4 regions of the Brucella cytisi genome follow, and region 1 is predicted to be linked to each of the others. Evidence: riboswitches for the same ligand, from Rfam matches in the RefSeq annotation. Region 1 holds a riboswitch; each other region holds the start of a gene.

Region 1 (4,834 bases):
AAGGAAAACCTGCGTCAGATGGTTTCCATACATCGGTCCAAACGGCTGGAACAGAAGCCAACGGATAATACAGCTTTGTACGAATAGTAGCTGATCTCGATACAGGGAAAGCGATAAAACAGACTTGCAAAACTCTGCGAACAAGGTATCTCCTCCCCAATCCGAGGGTGTGTACGACGACCGGAACTCATCAGCTAGACCAAAAGCAACAGGTGCTGAAACGGGCAAGAGACCTGCGACCCTTCTGGCTTCAGCACGCAACAATGTCTTGGTTTCAGCTGTGTGACATGGGGCAGCCCGGCTTTCCAACACTAAGCCGAAAGCTCTCTTCTGACGATCTCCGCGCCTGCACTCAGGGCCTGCAGCTTCCCGACCGCTACTTGACGAGACAGAGGTGCCATGCCGCAGTTTGTGCAAGGATAGAGCTTGTCGGCATCCACGAATTGCAATGCTTTCCGCAAAGTGTTGGCGACGTTCTCCGGGGTTTCCACGGCGTTGGTTGCCACGTCAATGGCCCCTACCATCACCTTTTTACCTCGAATGAGTTCAATCAAATCGATGGGAACATGCGAATTGTGGCATTCGAGAGAGATCAGATCGACACTGGATTTCTGCAGTTTTGGGAAGGTTTCTTCATACTGCCTCCACTCCGATCCCAAGGTCTTTTTCCAATCGGTGTTGGCCTTGATACCGTAACCATAGCAAATATGGACGGCAGTTTCGCACTGAAGTCCTTCCATTGCCTTTTCCAGCGTGGCAACGCCCCAGTCATTTACCTCATTAAAAAACACATTGAAGGCAGGCTCGTCGAACTGGATGATATCGACACCAGCAGCCTCCAACTCCTTGGCTTCTTCATTGAGAGCTTTGGCGAATTCCCAGGCCAGCTTTTCACGACTGTTATAATGCGAATCATAGAGCGTATCGATCATAGTCATGGGACCCGGCAGCGCCCATTTGATGGGATGCTTGGTCTGCTGACGCAAAAACTTTGCATCTTCGACAAAAACTGGCTTTGAGCGAGAAACAGCCCCAACGACTGTCGGCACACTCGCATCATAGCGATTACGAATTCTGACGGTTTCCCGTTTCTCAAAGTCAACGCCGCTGAGGTGCTCAATAAACGTCGTGACGAAATGTTGGCGCGTCTGCTCACCGTCGCTGACGATATCAATACCCGCACGTCGTTGATCATCCAAGGACAAACGCAGAGCGTCTCGCTTGCCTTCAATCAACTCCTCATCCTGTAATTTCCAGGGTGACCAAAGTTTCTCAGGTTGTGCAAGCCAGGAGGGCTTCGGTAAGCTTCCAGCCGTTGAGGTGGGCAATAGTCTTTTCATGATGGGCGACCTTTTATCGTTAGTTCGTCAATGAGCGTAATTGGCAGACCATTGTTCAAGAATCTCTTTGTATGGTTTGATGAAGTGCTCATCCGCGAACTTTCCCTGCTCAACAGCCAGCCTGCTACGCTCTTCTCGGTCGTAGACAATTCGGGTCAGCGAATAGTCCTGCTGCTTCAAGTTCGGTTGATAGCATGCACCTGCTGGAGAATTGGAGTTATAGATCTCTGGTCGGTAAATCTTTTGGAAGGTCTCCATCGTACTGATAGTGCTGATAAGCTCGAGATTTGTGTAATCACCCGGCAAATCTCCGATAAAATAGAAAGCCAAAGGTGCAACGCTATTTCGAGGCATGAAAAATCGAACCTGCAATCCCATTTTTCTGAAGTATTCATCGGTCGGCGAGAACTCGTTCTGCCGGTATTCGACACCAAGTATAGGATGTTGGTTGTCTGTCCGATGATAGATTTTGCTACTTGATGCACTCAGGCATATGACGGGTGGTTTATTGAAATTTTCTTTGTAAGCAGCTGAATTGAGGAAACATTTGAACAGATTTCCATGAAGATCGCCGAAATTGTCCGGCGTTGCGAATTCGGATCGGTTCTTATTGTACTCTGGCAGCAATACGCTGAAGTCATAATCCCGCACGTAAGAAGAGAAGTTGTTTCCGACAATACCCTCAATACGCTCGTTGGTGTTTCGATCCACGATATTCGTCTTCAGTATCTCAATCAGTGGGAAGGCATCGTTTTTGCCTTCAAGACCGATTTTCATTTCAACCGAAATGATTTCGAGTTTAACGGAATAGCGATCGCCTTCCGGGTTATCCCAATGCGCCAGCGCGTTGAAACGATTGTCAATCATTCTCAAGGCGTTACGGAGGTTGTCCTGGCGGTTCTCTCCTCTGGCCAAATTAGCAAAATTCGTCGTGATACGCGTATTGTCCAAAGGGTGATAGTTCTCATCAAAACGATGGCTCATGACGCGGAACGTAAAGTCGTGATGCGTCGTGATATGCGACCGATCTACGACCGGCTCGCCCTTGGCGGCGACTGGAATTGCGGTTTGAGACATAACCTATCCCAATAAGTTGGGGGCATGGGTCAGCGGACACATAGCAACACAGACCGTTACACGGTCTTTGCTACGGCACACCGGGACACCCCGCCCGTGGACGTTACTTTGCCAAGGCAGGTCTCCTGGCTAGCGGGTCATTGCTATCGTCCGTCTTCCCAGGGAGAACCCCAGTGACATTCTGGACGTCAGCTTGCCGCTTACAGTTGCGGGGGCAGCGCCGACTTTCCCGAATGAGACGGGGCACGGACTTCCCTCTTAGCTCCGGCGTATCGAATACGACAGCCGGAGAACCTAGACATTGCAACCTTCCTGCATCGGCCACACAATGTCAATAGCACATAAAGAAATGTTTATATCTTTAAGTCCAAGGCCACGAGCAGGTTCTGGTAATCCCTGCTCGATAGCCATGACTGGTATGGGGCCGATAACAGTCTTGGCGATGGGTCACGTTCTATGGCGGCTATTTTATTCATGGTCGGCAAAATCGGACAGTCTGGTCCCGACCTCATTGTGGCCGTTTGTCGTTTTGAATGACTTTCCATGACTCAGACGTTAAGATGGCCGGAATTGACAGCAAAGCCAAAACTTTACACGGCCCTTAATCACCTATGGAAAGAGAATTTATGCAGAAGATGGCAGTTATCTTCAGTGCCATTATCTTGACGTTTTCGATCCCCGCAAAGGCTGATCGACTTGTTTGTTCTGAATCAAAACATCTGCGCTACATGAAAATGGTGGGCAAGGTTGGCGAGATGGGGATCGACCTTGACCCTGTGGGGCAGGATCGTGAGGTTTTCGAGAGGTTGATAGCCGCATATGAAACTCTCAACCCGAAAGGACCGAAGACCTCGCTTTTCGTCGCGCATGTTCCTACCGGTCAGATTTATAGTCAGATATGTGCGGCAGAGCGCTGCACGATGGAAGAAATGTCAACTCCCGAGCAAGCCTGTTTGATTGATCACATGAACCAATGTAGCTATGTCGCACTTCGCTTCCGGGGCGAAGAGTTCTGCCTGCTCCGTTCGCCAAAAAATTAAGTATTTGATCCCTGCATTTGATGGGTCGTTTCGCACTCGCGCAATCGCCGAACTCTGTTTGTTATTCGGCTATTTGTCTCGAAATTCCTCAATGTTGCATTAGGAAGAACTGACTTTAAATTCTCACGGGAATTCCTGTCGCAATGGTCGGGTGTCAAAGCCCGACTTACACGACAGATTTTTGCAGGCCACTTCGCCCCTCTCTCCGCCCGCAAGCCGACCGACCGGTTCCCGCCCATCAGCGGTGGTTGAAGCATGAAAAGTGAAACTATCACTTTGGAAATCGTGTGACTTTTACACCAATGTCTGGAACGAAGGTGCAAGCGCTCGCACGGCTAGCGACCTCGTTGCTGTCGCTGCCGTTGCAAAAAAAACGAAGGTTTTTCGGATGAGTATACTGCGATTGGTGAGCCCGTTGGCATTCAGTGTAGCGGGCCCGGTATTCCAATCGTGAAATAAAAGCACAGATCCCTTCCACCAAGCGCAATTTCCTCTAATGAAGTGGCTGGGGGACTAGCGACCAATTATCAACCCGGCGACAGTTTCAAGTCGAGGCGTGCGAGGCACTCAGGGTCCGCAACCGCCCGAATTGCGATGATTTTTCCGTCGTTAAAGAAAAAGCGTAGCACAAAATGCCGATGTTCATCAGGAGCTATGATGAGGCCAGGGCACCCATCCACAACCGCCGGCAAGGCACTGTGCGCTCGGCCCTTGAAAGCCTCTGCTACGGCCCTTGCGCCGCGGATCTCAGGAAGCGAACCCTGGCGGGTAGCTTCGCAATCGGCCCGGAAAACGGCGTCCGGATCCAGCACGGATACCAGCGCCTCGAAGTTGCCGCCTCGCGCCGCGGCAAGAAAGGCTTCGACGAGCTTCCACCGCATGGCGCGGTCGGCGCTATCCGCCTTCGGCAAACCTTGCACGCGGCGGCGGGCGCGGCTTGCGAGTTGGCGCGTAGCCTCTGTGGACCGGCCGACAATGGAGGCGATCTCATTGTACGGTACCGCAAATACGTCGCGCAGCACGAATGCCAGACGTTCAGCGGGAGCAAGTTTTTCGAGCACCACAAACAAGGCCAGGCCGACCGAATCCGCTGCGGTTAACCGGTCCTCCAGACCTTTGCCAGCTTCGTGAATAGTCTTGGATCCGATTTTGTCGAAAGACTCTTCACGCCTCGCCTTGCGTGATCGCAGCATATCTAGACAGATTCGGGCTGTGGTGGTTGTCAACCAACCGCCCGGATTGGTGATATCCTCGACCTTCGTTCGGGAGAGGCGCAGCCAGGTTTCTTGCACCGCATCCTCTGCTTCGTTCAGTGAACCGAGCATGCGGCACGCCACTGCCCGCAGGTGTGGGCGATTGGCCTCGAATTGCTCAAGC
Region 2 (4,834 bases), on a different contig from region 1:
AACTCTTCCACACGGATACCCAGTCTGCGCAACAGCCCAACCGTTGCTCTCGACGAGAATGTGCCCGCCAGCACGAGATCAGGTTTCATCAGAAAGACTTCTTCTGCCTGCGCATGGTTGACCGGAAGCTCCCAGGCTTTCACAGCCATGACGGATAGTTCCGGGTCCTGCGACAAGTAAGAAACCGATCGCAACTGGCCCTCATTGGCCAGCAACAATGCCAGCTGATCGGTGCATACGTTGATGGAAACGACGTGATGGGGAATGTCCCCCGCGTTCGCTGAATTTCGAACGAATAGGGCCAGCCCCGCCGCGAGGCAGAAGCTGGTTATCCAATTTGCGGACGCCCTTTTCATTCTCTGTTCAGCCTCAGAAATTCCGGGTCAATCCGACATTGATGGTGCGCCCCGGCGCAATATAGCCAGAGCTGGTCTGATAGTCCTTGTCAAAGATATTCTCGACCGAGAACTTCAACTGCGATTGCTTGTCGATGGAATAAAGTGCCACGAAATCAGCAGTCACATAGTCTCCGAGTTTCTTGCTGTTCGCAGCATCAGCGTAGCGCGAACCGCCATAGATCACTCTTGCAGTCAGATCGAGCTTTTCAATCGGCGTGAAATTGACCTCAGCCGCAGCCTTGAAACGTTCGCGATAAGGAAGATCCTTATCCGTATCGTCATCGATTGGCTGCTTCAGGTCGATAGAACCTTTGACGCCCCAGCGATCATCAAAACGATGCGCCAGCGTAGCTTCGAAGCCTGTAACCCTTGCACTTGCGACATTGTACGGCAGATAGGTTGGCGCAGTGCTCATAATCGCCTCGCGCAACCATGTCTGGTAGAAAGCCATATCAAGGCTTGTCGAAGCCGTGGCCTGCCAGTTCAAGCCGATTTCATATGATCGGGACTTTTCCGGCTGCAAATCAGGATTGGCGAAGCCCGGATAATAAAGCTCGTTGAAAGTCGGCGCCCGAAAACCCGTGGCATAGGATGATCGCAAAACAAGGTCCGGCAGAACTTCATAACTCGTACCGAGATTGTAGGTCACGACATCGCCGAACTGCCCATTATGGTCATAACGCAGCCCGCCATCGAAGCGCAGCGCCTCATACTCCAGCGAATACTGACCAAATACTGCAGCCAGATCGCGGCTGGTTTCATCATAAGCAACGGTGGTGTTGATCTCCTCGCGATAGGCTTCCACACCAGCGGTCACGGTGTGGTTGACCGTGCCGGTGTCGAAACTCTTCTCGGTCGAGGCAAAAACGCCATAACGCTTGGTTTCAAACCGGTCCGAACCGCTCACGTCTTTCCGGAAGTTACGGCTGTTGTCGATACCGGTGCTGAATTCCAGCGTGGATGACCAATCCGCCGTATGATCGATGCGTGTTCCGATCTTGCCCGTAAATGCGGTACTATCAGCCTGGTTTGGTGACGGTGCCTTGGCATCATACTGATTGCGCCCTCGGCTTAGGAGACCGTCTGCATAGATTTTACCCCAGTCGAAATCCTTCGACAGGGCAAAGTTGAACGAGCCCTGCAAGAATCCATCGCGGTCTGGTTCATGGCCATAGGCATCCGGTGTGGTGAAGTCATATCCTTGCGTGCCGGTTATGGCCGCACCAAAGGCATAGTCGACACCGTCATTGCTTCTTCCCTGTATGGTCCCGGAAGCATATCCACCCCATGGATGGCTGACACCGGTAGAAAGACTGCCGCACCACGAGCGCTCACCGCAGGCTCCGCCTTGCTTGGTGATGATATTGATCACCCCGCCCATGGCATCGGCACCGTATTGCGCAGAATGAGAGCCCTTGGCAATTTCAACACGGTCGATGGAACTCAGAGGAATGTTCGCAAGCGCAGTTGCTCCGGTTGTCGCCGACGCCGTGCGCGCACCATTGATGAGAACAACCGTCTGCTTGGAAGACATGCCACGCATGTAAATGTCCGACGACGAGCCCTGCCCGCCGTTCGTCTTTATGGAGATACCGCTATAGGACTTCAGCAACGATTGGAGATCGGGAGCAGCCGACCGTTCGATATCCGCTGAATCGATAACCGTTACAGATGAGGTCGAGCGCTGCAGCGAAGACGCGCGGCGCAATGGCGTAACCACGATTGTATCGAGGACGACACTGTCAGCACCATTCGGCAGACTTTGAGCAAGCGTCGTGGACGGCAGCGCAAGAACGCTGGCCGATACCAATAAAACAGATGATTTCAAAAGATGCATTTTTCCCTCAACCCGCCGAACCGAAGAACGATACCGGCTTTTCCTCGCACCGCAGGTTGAAGTGATCGTGGCACTGAAGGCCCTTCTTCCCGACGGCAACATTTCAACAATGTCACCGCCACGGACAGCCGCGCCTGGACACACCCCGTATCCATGCATGGGTGACCGGATACGGCAGGTCTCCTGACTTCCGGGTCTTCGCTTCCCCTCCGCCTTCCCGATCGCACCTAATGCTTTCAGTGGCTTTTACCGCTCACACGGCTGTGGAGGATAGCTCTCCGGTTACAGTTGCGGGGGCAGTCCCGGCATCAACCAGAATGGCTTCACCGTGTTCCCTTTTCATCCGCCTGAACAGCGGAACCGTTTCCTGAGAATTGCGATAGCAACATGGTTAAGGATTCGCAACTCCGCTGAAGCACAATCCGGCACAGAAAACTGAATCACATTCGCAAGGAATGGATTCAACCTCCCGATTTCAAAGAATTTTCTATCGCAGGAACGCACGGAAACGCTGGAGCGCGAAATAGAACAGCACAGAGCCGATGACGATCAGCGCCAGAAATTGCGGCCAGACGACACCGAGCCCTGCTCCGCGAAACAGGATCGATTGCGCCAATATGACGAAATGCGTATTCGGTGCTGCCAGCATGATTGTCTGGATAATTTCAGGCATGCTTTCGCGAGGTGTTGTCCCTCCCGAAAGCACCTGCAAAGGCAGAAGCACCAGCATGAGCAGCATTCCGAACTGCGGCATCGAACCAGCCGCAGTTGCCAGAAAGATGCCAAGGCTGGTCGTCGCAAAAAGCTGGAGCGCCGCACCAACGAGAAACAGCGATACCGACCCATAGATCGGAACGGCAAGCAGCCCCTGCACCACGAAAACCAATGCAAATGCCGAGGCAACCAGCACGACCAGCCCCATGGACCAAATCTTGCTGACCATGATTTCAACCGGCGTCACGGGCATAACCAATAGATGTTCTATGGTTCCATGTTCGCGTTCCCGAATGAGCGCCGCGCCCGTCAGGATGATCGATAACATCGTAACCGATGAAATCACATTGTTGATCGCGCCGAACCAGCCCTTGTTCAAATCCTGATTGAATCTCGCTCTGAGATTGAGTTCAACCGGCGTTTGTGCGCCACCGCGATAGCGATTTAGAAACTCGCCCACCTCACTCGACACAATCGACTGCACATAGCCGCCACCGGTAAAGGCCTGGCTCATTCGGGTTGCATCGACATTGAGCTGAATTGTCGGCGAACGACCCGCCAGAAGATCACGCTGGAAATTCGGCGGTATATTCAGAGCGAAAGTATCAAGCCCCTCATCCATCCGGGCATCCATTTCATAGGATGAAATCAGCTTCGGAGGCACGAAATATGGCGGATAAAATGCCGTCGTGATCCGGCTCGAAACCGGCGACTGATCTTCGTCGACAATCGCTATCGCCGCATTGTTGAGGTTTTCGGGCATTGCCTTCGATGCCGTATAGATCGCAAGCGTAAAGGCATAGACAATCAGGATCAGCAGCATCGGATCGCGAGCCAAACCACGCAGTTCCTTCACGCCAAGCTGGAATATGTTAGATATCCGCATCTTAGCTTGCCTGTTTCTTGAGAAGAACGATAGCGAGCGCCATGAGAACCGGCACCGCGATCAACAACGGCAAAAACGAACCTGCCAGATCGGCAAAACCCAGTGCCTTGGAGAAAACCCCGCGAGAAATGGTCACAAAATAAGTCGCGGGATAGATTTTACCGATGAACGCGCCCGCACCTTGCAGCGACGATACGGGGTCAATGATACCGGAATATTGCACAGCCGGAATGAGTGTCAGAAGTGCCGTTCCGAAGATCGCTGCAATCTGGCTGTTCATGAAGGTGGACAGCACCAACCCCATGCCGGTCGCAATTGTGACATAGAGCAGCGCCGCCAGCGCATAAGTCGGAAAACTCCCTGTGAACGGCACCCGGAAAATAAACACCGCAAACGCTGTCAGCATCAGGAAATTCAAAAATGCCAGCCCGATATAGGGCAACTGCTTGCCGAACAAAAACTCGAATTTCGTCACCGGCGTCACGTAAAAATTGATGATCGACCCCAGTTCCTTTTCCCGAACCACGCTCAACACTGCCAGCATCGAAGGGATCATGAGAAGCAGTAGCGGAATCACTGCCGGCACCATAGCTACGAGGCTTTGTACGTCCGGGTTATAACGATAGCGTATCTCCAGATTGAAACTGCCAACATTCGCCGCGTTGCCATAGAGCTCGCGGGCTTTTTGCGTTAGCCAGTTGGCGTGCATGCCTTGAACATAGCCTTTGATCGTCTCGGCACGAGTGGGCATCGCTCCGTCAATCCAGGCAGCAACTTCCACCGGGCGGCCGCGCATGACATTTGCGCCGAAATTCGGCGGTATCTCGATAGCCAGACTGATCTTTCCATCGCGCATTCGCCGGTCCAGATCGTCATAATCGGTTATGGGAACCTGTTCAGAAAAATATCGCGAGCCTGCAATCTGCTGCGTGTAATCGCGGCTGATCGTCGTATCGTCACGATCAAGCACGGCAAACTTCAGATCCTCGACATCCAGAT
Region 3 (4,834 bases), on a different contig from region 1:
AGTCTCACCGCCGATGATGCGCACCACGATAAGGCTGGCACATCGGGCCGTGCGTTCAACATATGCGTCCACCGACATGGGATGGGTGAGACTGAGGAAATTGGCCAGCCGCAAACTTGGCAAATCCGGCGTAAGCCTGTGCGCCTGCGCCAGACTGGCCAGTTCGGTATCGGCGGCGGAAAGGAACAATATCTCTCCCGGCGTTTGGCCGAGATCGACGGCTTCATTGCCGTCGCTGATTGTTCCTTTCTGGGCAAGAAGAAGATGCATCGGTCAGACAGCGTCTTTCACGGCCTTGGCGATGGCTGCTTCATCGATATCATGCAGCCCGATCACGACCAGTCGCGTGGAGCGCGCTTCATCCTTGCCCCATGGACGGTCGAAATAATGCTCAATACGCGGACCAACCGCCTGCACGACCAGACGCATCGGCTTGCCCGGCACATCGACAAAGCCCTTCAGACGAAGAATATCGTGTTTCGCAATGACCGCTTTCAGCTTTTCCGTGAATAGCTTGGGATCGGCCACGGAGCCCGCTTCGACCACGAAGCTCTCGAACTCGTCATGATCGTGCTCATGTCCATCTGCATGATGGATTTCATGGTGGGATTTGCGGTTGGCGATGTCGTCTTCCGTGCCGACGCCGAGGCCGAGCAGAACGTCAGCTCCAAGCTTGCCAAAGCTCGCAGGAACCATATTCACGCGGCGAGGCGAACGCTCGGCCACATCGGCTTTCACACTATCCAGCCTTGAGGCGTCGATCAGGTCAGCTTTGTTGAGAACAATCAGATCGGCTGCATGAATCTGATCCTCAAAAAGTTCCTCCAAGGGGCTTTCATGGTCAAGAGATTCGTCCGCTGCGCGCTGCGCATCCACCTTGTCGTGGTCATCGGCAAAACGCCCCTCGGCCACCGCTGCGGCGTCGATCACGGTTACTACACCGTCGACTGTTACCTGCGTCTTGATTTCTGGCCAGTTGAAAGCCGCGACCAACGGCTGCGGCAATGCCAGACCGGACGTCTCGATCACGATATGATCGGGGCGATCAGCGCGGTCCAGAAGCTTGGTCATGGTCGGGATGAAATCATCGGCAACGGTGCAACAAATGCAACCATTGTTGAGCTCGATCACATCTTCTTCACGGCATGCTTCGATACCGCAACCTTTCAGAATACCGCCATCGACACCGAGGTCGCCGAACTCATTGATGATCAACGCAATGCGTTTTCCATTGGCGTTTTCCAACAGGTTGCGGATCATCGTCGTTTTGCCCGATCCGAGAAAACCCGTGATGACTGTTGCGGGAATTTTCTGTCCCTGCATCGATTTATCCCTTCATCCTGAGCGGCAACCCTGCCGCCATGAAATAAACTTCATCCGCAATCGCGGCCACTGCCTGATGCAGAAAGCCTGCATGATCGCGAAATTCCCGTGCCATGCGATTTTCAGGCACGATCCCAAGTCCAACTTCGTTCGAAACAAAAACCACAGGCCCGGCAAGATTCGGCAGCATGGCGACAAGACTTGCCGTCTCTGTCGCTATATCGCGCTCGGCCATCATCAGATTGGTCAGCCACAGGGTCAAACAATCGACCAGCACGAACCGATCCGCAGCGGCATTCAATGTCAGTGCACCGACGAGATCGAGTGGCTCCTCCACCGTCTGCCATTCCGAACCACGTCGGTCGCGATGAATGGCAATGCGGTTTTCCATTTCCTTGTCGAAGGCACGCCCTGTTGCCAGATAGAGTGGCTGAAGTCCCGAGGATTCAACCATTTTCTCGGCATAGGACGACTTACCCGAACGGGCTCCGCCAAGAACCAGAACCGATTTTCCCGGCGAAGCCATTTTCATCAGCCCTCAATCTCGGACGATGCGTAGTGCTGGATGAACCAGCCAAGTGCGAGGCCGATCACGGCCCACATGAACAGGTTCGTCGCCAGCGATGCGACTGCATATTGCGAAGCAAGCAGTGATGGAATCGGTGACGAGATGTCTTCGGGATGCGGAGCACCATAAAGATGCGGCACCACGATCAGCACCAGACCGAGGGCCTTTGCCCAGATTTCCTGGCGCAACACGATGAGATAGAGGCCTGAACCGCTCAGCACCACGGTAGCAAGCCACCAGAGCTGGCGTTCAGCCAGAGCAGCCGCAGGCATTGCCGGCAATTCCGGTGACAATCCCAATGCGGGCAGAAACGCGACTGCAAAAAAACCCGCGACGCCCCAATAAATCCCATTCTGCACCGTAATGCGGCGTCCGAGAAGCAAGGCCACGCCACCAAGCAGCAAGGCAAAACCTGCACCTGCTACGAGATTGGCAAGGATCGTATTGCCCAACCGCCCAAATGGTAGTTCAGCCCCTTCTTCCTCGTCACTTTCGGCAGCGGCGCCATGATCATGCGGTGTGGCTTCCGCCTCGCCGTGACTATGGCCACCGCCAGCATCTTCATAGGTTTCGGCCTGCAGGATCAAAGGCACTGTCTTCAAATACATGGCGGGAGTAACCAGCAGCCCGGCTAGAAGCCCCGCAGCAAGCGTCGCCAACAAATAACGGATCAACATTTCTGTCCCTCAATAGCAATTTCGCGCCGATAGCCGTCCACCATCGAGCTTTGCTCAGCTTCAATTCCGAAAGATGTTAAACTGCTCAGTGGCAGGGAAAACCATAGGAATGGCGCGTATCGTGCGCTGAATCGTGCAACGTATCAGAATGGGCAAGCCCTACGCCGTAGATCAGGAACGCACCGAGAAGCAGTGAAACCACAGCCGTGCCCAGACGGGCAGCGAGCGGCATTGCGAGTGTGCTGGAAACAGAATTTTGAGTACGTGCAGCCATGACAACCTCCGTGCAGGCAGCAGGGAAAAACCTCCCATGGGGTTCGGGCTCAATGCCCTCACGCAACAGGCAGGTCTCCTGGCTCACGGGTCGCGGGGATTGAAACTACCTTCCCAGAAGCTTTACAGCCTCCAGTGGTTACCGGTTGCCCGGCTTGCCTCATCCCTCTCCGCTCTACAGTCGCGGGGTCGGCTGCGATAAAGACGCCCGGATTGGGTCCGTCCGTCGCATTCCCTTTTTGGTATTGCCGGGATTCGTCCCGGCAAAAAACCTGTTGCATGGTTTCGACACTAGGCTTTCGCCCCATCGTCGTCAATTGCGACCGATGATTGACGACCTCATTTCAAATTAAACAGTGCATCGATATCGAGACATGCGTCCAGCCCTTCGGCCAGCTCATCCAATGCAGCCTCAACGCCGGCGCGATAGTTTACTGAACTGCTACGCACACCAAGATCCTCCAGAAATCTCCGGCGAAATTCGTCTGCATTGAAAATACCGTGGAGGTAAGTTCCCATTATGTGCCCGTCTGGCGATATGGCTCCATCGTCATGCTCGCCAATTCGGGCGAAAGGCCGCCCCATATCCGGTCCGGTCGTTCGTCCGATATGGATTTCATAACCTTCCAGCGGCACATTATGGAGAAGCGCGGTCGCCTGCACATTGCGGACCACTTTTTCAGGTTCCATCACCGTTTCGATATCGAGCAGCCCAAGACCGTCAATGTCGCGTACATGCCCCTCGATACCAGCAGGGTCGCTGATGTGGCGACCAAGCATCTGGAACCCGCCGCAGATACCAAGCACATGACCGCCTCGTTTCACGTGGGCAGATAATTGGCGATCCCAGCCATTGTCCCGAACCGCCTGCATATCGGCTATCGTGGACTTTGTCCCCGGCAGAACGACAAGGCCCGCATCGCCGGGAATGCTCGAACCAGGCGGCACCATGACCACTTCTACATCCGGTTCAGCCTTTAGCGGATCAAGATCATCGAAGTTGGCGATGCGCGGCAACATCGGCACAGCAACCACAAGCGACTTCTTGTCTCCACGTACCGCACGCTCAAGAACGACCGAATCTTCGGCTGGCAATCGCGATACTGCTTTCAGCCACGGAACCACGCCGAAAGAGCGCCAGCCGGTAAACCGGGTAATGGCAGCCAGCCCGTCATCAAAAAGCGAAATATCGCCCCGGAACTTGTTGATCAGAAATCCGCGAACCATGGCGCGGTCCTGTTCGGACAGAATAGTGTGCGTGCCGACGAGAGACGCAATCACGCCACCTCTGTCTATGTCACCGACCAGAACAACCGGGACATCGGCCTGTGTGGCAAACCCCATATTGGCGATATCACCGGCCCGGAGATTGATTTCAGCTGGTGACCCTGCCCCTTCCACCAACACAAGGTCCGCGCCTTCGCTGACCTTGGCGAAAGATTCCATGACAGCCGCCATAAGTTGTGGCTTCAATTCCTGATAATAGCGCCCGCGCGCCTCGCCTCGCACTTGTCCCTGCACGACAACCTGACTACCCATGTCAGTCTGCGGTTTGAGGAGTACCGGATTCATATGGACAGACGACGGCACACCGCAAGCCAGCGCCTGCAACCACTGCGCCCGACCAATTTCGCCTCCGTCGTCGCTGACCGCCGCATTGTTGGACATGTTTTGCGGCTTAAACGGCCGAACATTCAGGCCGCGATTGCGCGCAACCCGGCATAATCCGGCAACAAGAACACTTTTGCCGACGTCCGAACCCGTTCCCTGAAACATGATTGCGCGTGCCATGGACTGCTGCGTAGCTTAAACTGAACTTTCAGGCAACGGGACCTCAATCGGCGAGCGTCTATGCAAAAATGCGCATCAGTTTATTACAAATGTGAGCAACATTATTCCAATGGAGCGTTGGCAGTCTCACACGGTTATGATCTAGTCCGGTGAAAAGGTGCGGTGCTACAGGGAGGAAACCATGGATGCTGCCGACCAGAAC
Region 4 (4,834 bases), on a different contig from region 1:
GGCCGGTAGACAAGGAAAAGCCGACAGTCTTCATCGTCAGCATCTGGATGGCCAGACCGCCAATGATCCATGCCATCGGGGCGATCTCCTGATGCTCTCGCTCTGGAAAATCACCGCGAAGCGCCTCGAATACGGTCCAGATGGCAAGGCCGAACAATCCGGCTGCGACGACATAGGGAACGGTTTTCGGACCGACCGGCGAGTAGCTCGTCACGTCGTTTCCATAGGTTGTCGACCAGGCAATGGCGATGGCGACAGCGGCAAGAACAAGGGCGATGACAAGAGCGGCGAAATCTGGCGCCGCCCCTTCCGGGCGGCGCTTTTCCTGCGGTTCTGTTCCTGTCATTTGACGAGGCCGATTTCCTTGAGGATGGCTTCAGTCGCAGCGACGTCCTTGGCAAGCTGCTCCTTGAATGCCGGGCCGGCGAGATAGGTATCCGCCCAGCCCTTGTCTTTCAGAGCCTTCTGCCAGGATTCCGACTTCACCATTTTCTCGATATCGGCATTGATGGCAGCTTCCTGTTCGGCAGCGATGCCGGGAGCAGCGGCCACCATGCGCCAGTTCTGGATAGAAACGTCCACGCCGCCTTCCTTGAAGGTCGGTGCGTCGATGCCTTCCACGCGCTCGTCGCTCGAAATGCCAATGATGCGCAGCGTACCGGCCTTGATCTGGGCGTCGAATTCGCCATAGCCGGAAATGCCGACGGTTACCTGATTGCCGAGAATGGCTGCCAGTGCTTCGCCGCCGCCGGAAAAGGCGATGTAATTGACCTTGGTCGGGTCGACACCTGCTGCCTTGGCAAAGAGGCCAGCGGTGATGTGATCGGTGCCGCCCGCAGAACCGCCGCCCCACGAGACGGAGCCTGGATCAGCCTTCAGCTTTGCTGCAAGGTCGCCAAGGTTCTGGATGTCGGAAGAAGCAGGCACGACGATGGCTTCATATTCACCGGTAAGGCGTGCAATCGGCGTGATGGCGTCGAGCGTAACCGGCGATTTGTTGGTCAGGATAGCGCCGACCATGACATAGCCACCGACGATGAGCTGGCTTGGGTCGCCCTTGTTCTGGTTCACGAACTGGGCAAGGCCGATGGTGCCACCAGCGCCCGGAACGTTGATAACCTGCACGCTGCCGGAAATCTTTTCGTCCTGAAGCGCGCTCTGCATCGTGCGCGCCGTCTGATCCCAGCCGCCGCCTGGAGCAGCAGGCGCCAGCACCTTGTAGTCTTCTGCGGAAGCAGAGCCTGCCATAGCCAACGCCGCTACCGACGTCAGGGCCAGAATAAATCTACGCATATGTCCTCCCAGATAGAATGTATGCCGCCTCCCGGCGGACCTCCCCAAAGTCCCGCTCCTCTAGCGGGAGAAAACTACATGGAGATTAGCGAAAACAAATTCAATAGGCCAGCGCATGCGACGATAGTTTGGCCGCAATTTAAATAACGGGCTTTCGAATCGCTTGAAAACCGTGCGTTGGAAATAGCCATCGAGACCTGCTTGACGGCGACATCGGGTCAACGTAATAGTGTAACGACGGTTCCCCGACCGAGAGCGAAGGGGATTAATAGGGAACACGGTGAGGACGACCCGAAAAGGGGCCAAGACCGTGGCTGCCCCCGCAACTGTAAGCGGATTGCCGTTCATCCTCGTGACGTTGAAAGCGTCATGCCACTGTGCCGGAGAAGCGCGGGAAGGCAGATGAACAGCAGATATTCGTGAGCCAGGAGACCTGCCGTCTAGTGTTGTCCATTGTCACGGGCGGGGATGCCCGGAGCAGGAGCAGATTATGACAGATTTCCGCGTCGCAGGACGCATCCTTCTATCGTCATCGCATGATTTCGACATGTCCCCGGATATGCCTGTCCGTCTTCCGTATAGGATTTTTCCCGTCAGCTGACAGGGCGTCTTTCTCTCATCATTTCGGGGACTTTCATGAATATTCTCGGCAAGATGCCGTTTCGCGCCGCCCTCTGTGCGGTTGCATTTCTCTCAGGCGGTTTGGCTGCACAGGCAGCGGAAACGCAATATCCGCTAACGCTGAAAAATTGCGGTCGCGACGTTACCTTCAAGCAGGCACCGAGCCGCGCGGTTGCGGTTGGCCAGAGCAGCGCAGAAATTCTTTACAGCCTCGGTCTCGGCGACAAGGTTGTCGGCACGGCAGTGTGGTTCGGGCCTGTTCTCAAAGGCTTTGAAGAGGTAAATGCCAAGGTCAAGCGGCTCGCCGATAATGATCCAAGCTTCGAAAGCGTTCTAGCGCAGAAGCCGGATATCGTGACGGCGGATTTCCAGTGGCATGTCGGGCCGACCGGCATTGTTGCGAAGCCTGAACAATTCGAGGAACTGGGCATTCCGGCCTATACATCGCCGTCGGATTGCGTTGGTAAGGACAATTCCGGCGGTGGTGACGGCGTCCGCACGGCAGCGTTCAAGATGGATATCGTCTATCAGGAAATCACCGAACTGGCGGAAATCTTCAATGTGCAGGATCGCGGCGAGAAACTCGTCGCCGACCTAAAGGCGCGCGAAGCGGCTGCGCGTGAAAAAATTGGGGCTGCGGACGGAAAGCTTTCGGCTGTCGTCTGGTTCTCCAGCACGCAGGTCGATGCCGATCCCTATGTCGCAGGCAAGTTCGGCGCGCCCGCCTATGTTCTTTCGGCGCTCGGCATCAAGAATGTCATCAACAGCGAGGAAGAATGGCCAACGGTTGGATGGGAAACGATTGCAAAATCAAACCCTTCGATGATCGTTGCTGCAAAACTGGATCGCCGCCGCTATCCGGCAGACGATATCGCCGTCAAGCACCAGTTTCTTGAGAACGATGCGGTGACGAAGCTGATGCCAGCAGTCAAGGACAAACATGTCTTCGACATGGATGCGCAGTCGATGAGCACTTCGCTTCGCGTGATCGAAGGCATCGAAACACTTGCAGCCGATATTGCCGCCTCGGACCAGAACAAGTGACGGCGCGGGCAGCGACAACAGGCTTCAAACAGAAGGGAAGGGCCCGCTCCGGCGTGTTCTTCCTGGCCTTTTCGCTTGTCCTGCTTCTTCTTGCCCTTTGGCTCGGAGCGGCGATAGGCGAAACGGCGATACCACTCGATGTGGTTGCGAAAACCGTAGCCAATCGGGTGTGGAATGCCGGATATCCGCTCGAACCCATCGATGAAGGGATTGTCTGGAGCTATCGCCTCAGCCGTGCGGTTATCGCTGCATGTTGCGGCGCGTCTCTCGCAATATCCGGCGTTATTCTGCAGTCGCTGCTCCGAAATTCGCTCGCCGATCCGTATATTCTGGGCATTTCCGCCGGCGCCTCGACTGGAGCCGTTGCCGTTGCCATTCTTGGCATCGGCGCTGGCGTGCTGACACTCTCGCTTGGGGCTTTCATCGGTGCCATCGTTGCTTTCTGTCTGGTGTCCCTGCTGGCGCTGCGGGCGGGGCGAGGCAGCAGCGCTATCATTCTGGCGGGTATTGCCGGTTCACAGCTTTTCAACGCGTTGACGTCATTCATCGTCACCAAAGCAGCAAATGCCGAACAGGCGCGCGGTATCATGTTCTGGCTCCTTGGCAACCTTTCCGGCGTGCGCTGGCCCGATGTCACTCTTGCTCTGCCTGCCTGTCTGATCGGTCTTGCCATCTGTCTGTGGCATGCGCGTGCGCTCGATGCCTTCACCTTCGGAACGGAATCCGCAGCTTCTCTCGGCATACCGGTGCGCCGCGTCTACGTGGTGCTGATCGGTGTCAGCGCCATGATGACGGCTGTGATGGTTTCCATCGTTGGCTCTGTCGGCTTTATCGGTCTCGTCATTCCCCATGCGGCGCGAATGGTAGTCGGGGTCAGGCACGGCAGGTTGTTGCCCGCGGCGGCCCTTATCGGAGCAATCTTCATGATCGTCGCCGATATCCTGTCACGCATCATCATTCCGGGGCAGGTTTTGCCGATCGGTGTCATCACGGCTTTGTTCGGTGCACCTGCATTCGCCCTGTTACTTGGACAAAGGAGGGCGTCGTCATGATCCTCTCAGCATGCAATGTCGGCTGGTCGGCGGGCAATGTCGAAATCTTGCGCGATGTTTCGCTGGAAGTGGCGGAAGGTGAGTTTCTTGGCATCATAGGGCCGAATGGATCGGGAAAGACCAGCTTTCTGTCTTTGCTTTCCGGTGTTCGCAGATGCCGCGTCGGCGAAGTGAACCTCTGCGGTTCACCCATCGACAGTTTCAGCCGTCGCGAGATTGCGCGCCAACTGGCGCTGGTCGAGCAACAGGCGGGAACGACAGAACGTATCACGGCACGTCAGGCGGTCGAACTCGGGCGAACGCCCTATCTCGGTGCCCTGTCGCCATGGTCGGTGGAGGACGATGCCATCGTTGACCAGGCGCTGGTCAATGTCGATATGGCGCATCTGGCCAACCGCTATTGGCACACGCTTTCCGGCGGTGAGCGACAGCGTTTGCATATAGCCCGCGCTTTGGCTCAAGAACCGCAGATTTTGCTTCTGGACGAGCCGACCAATCATCTCGACATCGGACATCAGATCGGGCTGCTCGATCTTGTCAGCCGCCAGAAACTGACGGTGGTGGCCGCCTTGCATGACCTGAACCATGCCGCGATGTTCTGCGACCGCATCGCGGTGATGGATATGGGCAATCTCGTCGCGCTCGGCACACCACGCGAGGTGTTACGGGCAGAGCGTATCGCCGAGGTCTTCGGTGTCGATGTCGACGTCGAATATCAGGGCATCAGCGGCTGTCACATCCGCTATCGTGCTCCAGGTCAGCGCCCGTTGGAACTCAGACATTCTGCATGATCGGTCAGGCTGCAAGTCATTGTTTCGGTTGCT

What was found. A riboswitch is a leader RNA that binds a small molecule or an ion and turns the genes downstream of it on or off. The one in region 1 is predicted to bind cobalamin.
Positions count from the first base shown of each region.
Region 2: it holds a riboswitch for cobalamin, as region 1 does, so the genes downstream of both, AAE521_RS12235 (TonB-dependent receptor domain-containing protein) here and AAE521_RS17615 (DUF1852 domain-containing protein) in region 1, are expected to answer to the same signal.
Region 3: it holds a riboswitch for cobalamin, as region 1 does, so the genes downstream of both, AAE521_RS12440 (CbtB domain-containing protein) here and AAE521_RS17615 (DUF1852 domain-containing protein) in region 1, are expected to answer to the same signal.
Region 4: it holds a riboswitch for cobalamin, as region 1 does, so the genes downstream of both, AAE521_RS24600 (ABC transporter substrate-binding protein) here and AAE521_RS17615 (DUF1852 domain-containing protein) in region 1, are expected to answer to the same signal.

Region 1 is NZ_JBCAUP010000018.1:104,600-109,433, reverse strand. It holds gene AAE521_RS17620 (methionine synthase) at 312-1,340, opposite strand; gene AAE521_RS17615 (DUF1852 domain-containing protein) at 1,368-2,417, opposite strand; cobalamin riboswitch at 2,516-2,730, opposite strand; gene AAE521_RS17610 (hypothetical protein) at 3,044-3,457, shown strand; gene AAE521_RS17605 (sigma-70 family RNA polymerase sigma factor) at 3,985-4,834, opposite strand, start outside.
Region 2 is NZ_JBCAUP010000011.1:116,389-121,222, reverse strand. It holds gene AAE521_RS12240 (ABC transporter substrate-binding protein) at 1-356, opposite strand, end outside; gene AAE521_RS12235 (TonB-dependent receptor domain-containing protein) at 370-2,235, opposite strand; cobalamin riboswitch at 2,392-2,615, opposite strand; gene AAE521_RS12230 (ABC transporter permease) at 2,723-3,835, opposite strand; gene rbbA (ribosome-associated ATPase/putative transporter RbbA) at 3,837-4,834, opposite strand, start outside.
Region 3 is NZ_JBCAUP010000011.1:166,200-171,033, reverse strand. It holds gene cobN (cobaltochelatase subunit CobN) at 1-270, opposite strand, end outside; gene cobW (cobalamin biosynthesis protein CobW) at 274-1,323, opposite strand; gene cobU (bifunctional adenosylcobinamide kinase/adenosylcobinamide-phosphate guanylyltransferase) at 1,328-1,849, opposite strand; gene AAE521_RS12445 (CbtA family protein) at 1,855-2,568, opposite strand; gene AAE521_RS12440 (CbtB domain-containing protein) at 2,654-2,842, opposite strand; cobalamin riboswitch at 2,894-3,132, opposite strand; gene AAE521_RS12435 (cobyric acid synthase) at 3,181-4,632, opposite strand; gene AAE521_RS12430 (isobutyryl-CoA dehydrogenase) at 4,814-4,834, shown strand, end outside.
Region 4 is NZ_JBCAUP010000038.1:1,112-5,945, reverse strand. It holds gene AAE521_RS24610 (tripartite tricarboxylate transporter TctB family protein) at 1-346, opposite strand, end outside; gene AAE521_RS24605 (Bug family tripartite tricarboxylate transporter substrate binding protein) at 343-1,293, opposite strand; cobalamin riboswitch at 1,515-1,748, shown strand; gene AAE521_RS24600 (ABC transporter substrate-binding protein) at 1,930-2,958, shown strand; gene AAE521_RS24595 (FecCD family ABC transporter permease) at 2,955-4,010, shown strand; gene AAE521_RS24590 (ABC transporter ATP-binding protein) at 4,007-4,801, shown strand.